DNA from 2 places in the Paenibacillus sp. YAF4_2 genome. Region 2 is predicted to be linked to the other one. Evidence: a T-box and tRNA genes for the amino acid it is inferred to sense, from the RefSeq annotation. Region 2 holds a T-box; the other holds one or more tRNA genes.
The links. A T-box is a leader RNA that pairs with one kind of tRNA and senses whether it is charged. The one in region 2 lies ahead of AB4Y93_RS10000 (valine--tRNA ligase), so its partner is inferred to be a tRNA-Val.

Region 1 (3,425 bases), on a different contig from region 2:
CATGAATTCCCTCATGCTGATGCAGCTCATGCACCTCACCGGCAATCTCAATGGTCGCCGTCCCCTCTAGCACGAAGAAAAACTGCTGTGATTCCTCATGATAGTGCCTTTCTTCAGCGGTATGTGCCGGCATACGCTCATAGATGATGCTTAGATCCTGCGCTTTAAGCAAATGCCAACCGTCACATTGGTCCCCCCATATGTAATGCTCTGCGTTTTGTCTGCTCGTCTTCATGTCTGCTTCTCCTTGATGTCCAATCTCTACCGAGCTTCATAGAAGGTAATTCGAGTAACCGATAAGAAACATAGGCTCCAATTAGGGAGGTTATCAACGTAATCATTTCAATTGCCCATATTGGCATAATATTATGTAGAAGATAAATAAAAGTCAATAAAATAACGGCATGGAGCAAATAAAGGGAGTAAGATATTTTTCCTAGAAAAGCGATCGGCTTTATATGAAGCATTCTAGATAATCTATTTATGGATAATGAAGATAGAATGAGTAACACAACTCCAATCGTAATTCCCCAGTCGGCCGCTAAGCTGATCCACGCACCGTCAATCTTCAATAGCTTTCTTACAACCGTATCACTGATACCGGCATAAGTGTAGCAAAGCAACCCTCCTGCAAATACGGTAAGCTTAATCATTCGAGATAAGCCACTCATTCGCTGAAGTAGACTCTCCCTATTCTTAGCAAGCAACGCACCTATCATAAACATCCCGATGTAATGCAGCGTGTACAAATAATTCGTTGAAATAGGGTTCTGGTTTGACATCGTAAATATCAGGTTACCTAAATACGAGAACAGAGACAAACCAATTGCAATCGCCAGATTCATCTTCCATCCATATCGAATGATAAATATCATCACCAGCGGGAAAACAATCGAGATCCGCATCTCCTGTGTCAAGGACCATATAACCGGATTAATAGCCGTCTCCATGTACTCAGGAACAAGCAGCAGCTCACGAAGCACCGTATTAAAGGTTAGTGGCTCCGTCCACCATTCCAATTGAAGTCCATCAAAGCTTAGATTCGGAACATACACAAGCTTATAAAGCAGAAGGCTGAACAACAGTATAATCAAAAAAGGAACATAAATTCGACAAATTCGTTTCACTATATAAGTGGAGTAAATAAACTTTTTATTCGAGTAAAAGGGAAGCGACAAGACAAAACCGCTAAGCACGAAGAAAAAGATAACCGCCTCGTGACCCGCCTTAAAGATTCGAAACGGCGTGTAATTAAAGCTGTCTACCCAAGTTACAGCACTCAAGATGATAATGAAATGACTAAACACCACGCTTAACGCAGCAAGTCCTCTTAATGAGTCGAGCTCCCCATATCGCTTCATCTTATTCCCCCTATCACACAGTTACTTTTGTTACAAAATGTATCATATAAATCCGATAAATGGAAGCCACTTCCTGATTGGGGAGTTGCTAAAAGGATGTAAAAATTGTGCTCCAATTCTGTTGACAATCATTTTGGATGCTGATATATTAATATCTATCACTCACACGATCTGTTAGCTCAGCTGGGAGAGCACTATCTTGACAGGGTAGGGGTCAGTGGTTCGAGCCCACTACAGATCATACAAATAAAACCCGCTAAGCCTTGTGCTTAGCGGGTTTTATTGATAATTAGCGGTGCATGGATTATCCGTCCATGCACCGCTTTTTCGTTTCTAGCTTCTATTCTAACAAGCTCCCTAATCCGGCATGCTGCTCCTTATATTCGCTTGGGCTTAAACCTGTATGATCCTTGAACACACGGGAGAAATAATGCTGGTCACAGAAGGAAAACGCATCTGCGAGCTCCTTGATTTTCAAATCTGGCTTAGCGCGCAGCTGCTTGCAGGCTTCCTCGATCTTCAGCTCCATGTAATATTGAACGAATGTTGTGTTCGTATAACGCTTTATGATCCGGCTCACATAGGACGCGCTGACATGGAATTTGGCAGCAAGATCATTGATGGAAAGCTGCGAAAATTTATGGAGCTTCACGTAAGCATCCATCTGCTCGAACAACTCTTCTCCGCTTTTCCGGTTGCGCAATTGCAGCAGTTCAAAGTTGTGGGCACACCAGTCCAGACATTGCTCACAGAATCTCTGGTAGCTGTCTTCCTCCAACATTTCTTTGACTGCTACTGCCGCTGCCAGCCTTTCCTCCGGTCCGCTGCTCGGCAAAGCATGGACAAAAGCATCTCCGATCGCGGCTATAAGCTTCTCCAGATCGTAATAACGGGTATGCTCGTTATAAGAGATTTGCAGATACTCACGGAGCTTCATCAAGAATGGCTGTGACTGGCGCTGTTCAATCATATCGGTAAAGCTTCTAATCATCTCTTCCTTCCCTGTTTGTTCAGGAATGCGATAATCCGTATCCAACAGCACTCTCTTATCGAGCAGCGTTTCTTGATCGAGTAAATATTTCAATCTGTCATATTGAAGCTGCAGCTGGCTCATATCAACCGGCTGGAATCGTCCCGCCATGGCGATCTCAATACCAACACTCAGCAGCTGACGTTCAATAGATTCCATCCAAGCAATCGTTGTGGCGAACCGTTCTTTTAAAGCGGGCTGGACAAAAACAATATAACGGTCCGAATCCTTAGCAGGAAACAACCAGCAGCCTTGCGGCTCGCAAACGGCTTGGAGCACCGTTTGCAGCGTTTCCATCTTCCAATTGCCCAAATTCGGGCTAAACGGCTGTCTGCCAATCAGAAACAGCGAAACAGGCTGTTCATGAAATTGCGGTCCAAGACGCAAGCCGGATAGAAAAGCAGCAGGCGCAATCGACTTCAGGGGTTCAAGGCTATATTCCAGCTTTTCCGCGATCGAATCAACGATCCGTTCCATAACCTCAATCAACTGGTTCCGCTCGACAGGCTTCAGTAAATAATCAAACACCTGTAAATTAATCGCTTTGCGAGTATATTCGAAATCGCTGTAGCTGCTGATAAGCACTACTTTCAGCGACGAATGCAGCTTCTTTGCCTGCTCGATAAGTCCAAGCCCGTCCAACTTGGGCATCCGGATATCGGTAATCAGGATGTCGACAGGCTGCTTCTTCATATAATCCAGTGCCTCTTCCCCATTATAGGCGGTTGCGACGATCTGGATCGGCAGTTCCGATGATTCGAGAAGCGCCTTGATATTTCGTAGTATCGGCTTGCTGTCTTCAGCAATCAAGGCGGTATACATTAGGCTTCTCCTCCTAAAAAGAATTGTTGCTTTATAAGCCATTCTTTGGCGTTTTTATGACAGTTCTTGCTTCGTAAGCATATTCCTAGTAAAAATCTTTTGTGAGAGAGGCGATAATTTGTACGGTTGAACCCTTTTCCTCCCCCGCGTTATTGTACAGGTTGAAAAATAGCCGGTTCTTATACATCAGCTTGAGTCGATTCACCGTATTC
Region 2 (3,425 bases):
TGGTATGGTTGCTCCAATCGCAATGGCATTTACTTATCGCTTAAGCCCTCCGGGCAAACAAGGTGCGGTAATGGGCATGATCGGTATTCCTATGCTGCTTGCTCCTGCACTTGGACCAGTACTTGCCGGCTGGCTTGTTGACTACGTAACTTGGCACTGGATTTTTATTATCAATATCCCTGTTGGTGCGGTAGCGGTCTTCCTTGGTCTTCGTACATTGCCGGCTTTGGCACGCCAATCCGTTCCACAGCTTGATCTTCTTGGTATGATCTTTGCACCACTTGCCTTTGCAGGTCTTGCATACGGTGTAAGTGAAGGCGGTACTGACTGGGGCTCTACGAAAACGTTGACTGGTCTAATTGTTGGCGGCGTGTCCCTTATTATCTTTATTATCGTTGAATTGAACCGTAAGCAGCCTTTGCTGGAACTTCGTGTATTCAAATCCCCGGATTTCTCCAAAGGTATTGTTGTTCAATGGGTTTCGCAAATTGCTCTCTTTGGTACCTTGTTCCTGTTCCCGTTGTTCTTGCAAACAGCGAAAGGTTACTCCGCTCTTGATACGGGCTTGATCTTGCTTCCGCAAGCATTGGCAGCTGCGATCTTTATGCCTATTGGCGGGAAACTGTTTGACAAGATTGGTGCTCGTCCGCTTGTTATGAGTGGTCTTGCGATTGTCACGATTGGCGCATTCCTGCTTTCTAATATTTCGGCCGATGCAACAGTAGGCACTTATATTCTTCCTTTGATTTTGCTTGGAGCGGGTATGGGCCTTTCGATGATGCCGCTTAATACACATATTATTCAAGCAGCACCTCCTGAACTGGTTGGTCGTGTTACATCCCTTACAAGTGCTGCCCAGCAGGTTATGACTTCCTTTGCGGTAGCTGGCCTAGCAACGATTCTGGCTCGGCGCACGGAGCATTATATGGCGTCGGAAGGCATTACGAATCCTGCTGACATTACACCAGCTATTGCGTCGCATATTGCTTCAGCTTCCTATGGCGACACGTTCCTGATCTTAACGATCGTTGGTGTTGTGGGTACTTTGGTAGGTTTCCTGCTGTCGAAGCCTAAGCGTGCGGTTGGCAAAGATGCAGAAAAAGCAGAAATGCCAATGATGATGGGTCACTAATAGGCGTAGTCACAAGTTGACTTTCGAGGACATCTTGGATAAAATATGCTATATCTGATTTTTTTCAACATATGTTGACGTTGAAGGGGAAGAGTTAGCAGCCAAGCCTTCAGAGAGCGGGACTGTAACGCTGAAAGGTGCCGCAGGAATTTACTGCTATGCTTGTCGCCCCGGAGTTGCTTGAATGAAGCGGTTTCCGTTATTTCGAGCCGGCCACAGCCGTTATCTGTTTGAGTGCCGTGCTTATTTTCTGAGCGCGGAACAAAGGTGGTACCACGGAAGATAACCTTTCGTCCTTTGCTATAAGGGCGGAAGGTTTTTTTGTATTTCTATCCAAGCAATGACAAGAGTGGTAATGCTTACGAAGTGAAATTGTATTCACAATTTTTTTAGAGCAAATGCTTACGAGCATGAATTACCACAATGGTTAATGGTTTACCTTTGGTATGGCAATTCATTTTAGGAGGATGTAAAGATGTCAGACAAGACAACGATGCCGACGACTTATGATCCGAAGGCTGCCGAGCAGAAATGGTATGATTTCTGGCAGCAGGGTCAATTTTTCAAGGCGGGCCAGCGCCCGGAAGCAGAACCATTCACCATTGTAATTCCGCCGCCGAACGTAACAGGGATGCTGCATATCGGGCATGCGCTCGATTTTACCCTTCAGGATATTATTATTCGTACGAAACGGATGCAGGGCTTTGATACACTCTGGCTGCCTGGTACCGATCACGCGGGTATCGCAACTCAAACCAAGGTGGAACAGAAGCTGCGCGAGCAAGGATTAAGCCGTTATGACCTTGGCCGTGAGAAATTCCTAGAGCAAGTATGGGATTGGAAAGAGCTTTATGCGAACACAATCCGTGAACAGTGGGGCAAGATGGGACTGTCTCTGGACTACTCTCGCGAACGTTTTACATTGGATGAAGGCTTGTCCAAGGCAGTTCGTGAAGTATTCGTTCGTTTGCATGAGAAAGGTCTGATCTACCGCGGCAAAAAAATCATTAACTGGGATCCAGCTGCACGGACAGCTTTGTCCGATATTGAAGTTGAGCATAAAGAACTGAATGGTCATCTGTACCATCTGCAATATCCTCTCAAAGACGGCAGCGGGCATATTACCGTTGCAACAACTCGTCCGGAGACGATGCTTGGTGATACAGCTGTAGCTGTTCATCCGGAAGACGAGCGTTACAAGCATCTGATTGGCCAAATGATCGTATTGCCGGTTGTTAACCGTGAAATTCCGATCATTGCTGATGAATACGTAGAGAGTGACTTTGGATCCGGCGCGGTTAAGATTACGCCTGCACATGATCCTAATGACTTCGAGGTTGGTCTTCGTCATGATCTGCCGCAAATTATTGTTATGGATGAGACAGGCACAATGAATGAACATGCCGGTCCTTATCAAGGTCTGGATCGTGCAGACTGTCGTAAACAGCTTGTGAAAGATCTGCAGGAGCAAGGCGTTTGTATCCGAATTGAGGATCATGTCCATCAAGTCGGCCATAGCGAGCGCAGCGGCGCAGTAGTTGAGCCTTACTTGTCGACACAATGGTTCGTGGCCATGAAGCCACTTGCTGAGCGTGCTATTGAAGCACAGAAGGCTGGCAATGGTGTCAACTTTGTACCAGATCGCTTCGAAAAAATTTATTTGAACTGGATCGAGAATGTCCGCGATTGGTGTATTTCCCGTCAACTATGGTGGGGTCACCGTATTCCGGCTTGGTATTGCGAGTCTTGCGGGGAAATGCATGTTGCCCTTGAAGATGTAACTGCATGCTCAGCTTGTGGTAGCACATCGCTCCGTCAGGATGAAGATGTTCTGGATACATGGTTCAGCTCCGGGCTGTGGCCGTTCTCGACACTTGGCTGGCCGGAAGAAACGGAAGACTTCAAACGTTATTACCCGACCAATGTTCTCGTAACGGGTTATGATATCGTTTATTTCTGGGTAGCGCGTATGATCTTTACAGCCCTTAAGTTCACGGATCAAATTCCATTCAAGGATGTATTAATGCATGGTCTTGTTCGTGATGCTGAAGGCCGCAAAATGTCCAAGTCGCTTGGCAACGGTATTGACCCGCTTGATGTTATCGAGAATTATGGTGCAGATGCCATGCGTTACATGATCTCGACTAGCAGTACGCCAGGGCAGGATTTGCGTTTCCGTCTTGAGAAGGTCGAGCAAGCACGCAACTTTGCAAACAAGATTTGGAATGCTTCACGCTTTGCGTTAATGAACCTGGAAGGTTTCTCGGCTGCGGATATCGATATCAAGAGCAAT

Region 1: it has a tRNA-Val gene. The T-box ahead of AB4Y93_RS10000 (valine--tRNA ligase) is inferred to sense a tRNA for this amino acid. The anticodon was not compared.

Annotation. Positions count from the first base shown of each region.
Region 1 is NZ_JBFRCT010000009.1:197,077-200,501, reverse strand. It holds gene AB4Y93_RS21155 (cupin domain-containing protein) at 1-235, opposite strand, end outside; gene AB4Y93_RS21150 (acyltransferase family protein) at 183-1,361, opposite strand; tRNA gene AB4Y93_RS21145 (tRNA-Val) at 1,530-1,602, shown strand; gene AB4Y93_RS21140 (response regulator transcription factor) at 1,702-3,213, opposite strand; gene AB4Y93_RS21135 (sensor histidine kinase) at 3,299-3,425, opposite strand, start outside.
Region 2 is NZ_JBFRCT010000003.1:567,532-570,956, forward strand. It holds gene AB4Y93_RS09995 (MDR family MFS transporter) at 1-1,132, shown strand, start outside; T-box leader at 1,204-1,433, shown strand; gene AB4Y93_RS10000 (valine--tRNA ligase) at 1,608-3,425, shown strand, end outside.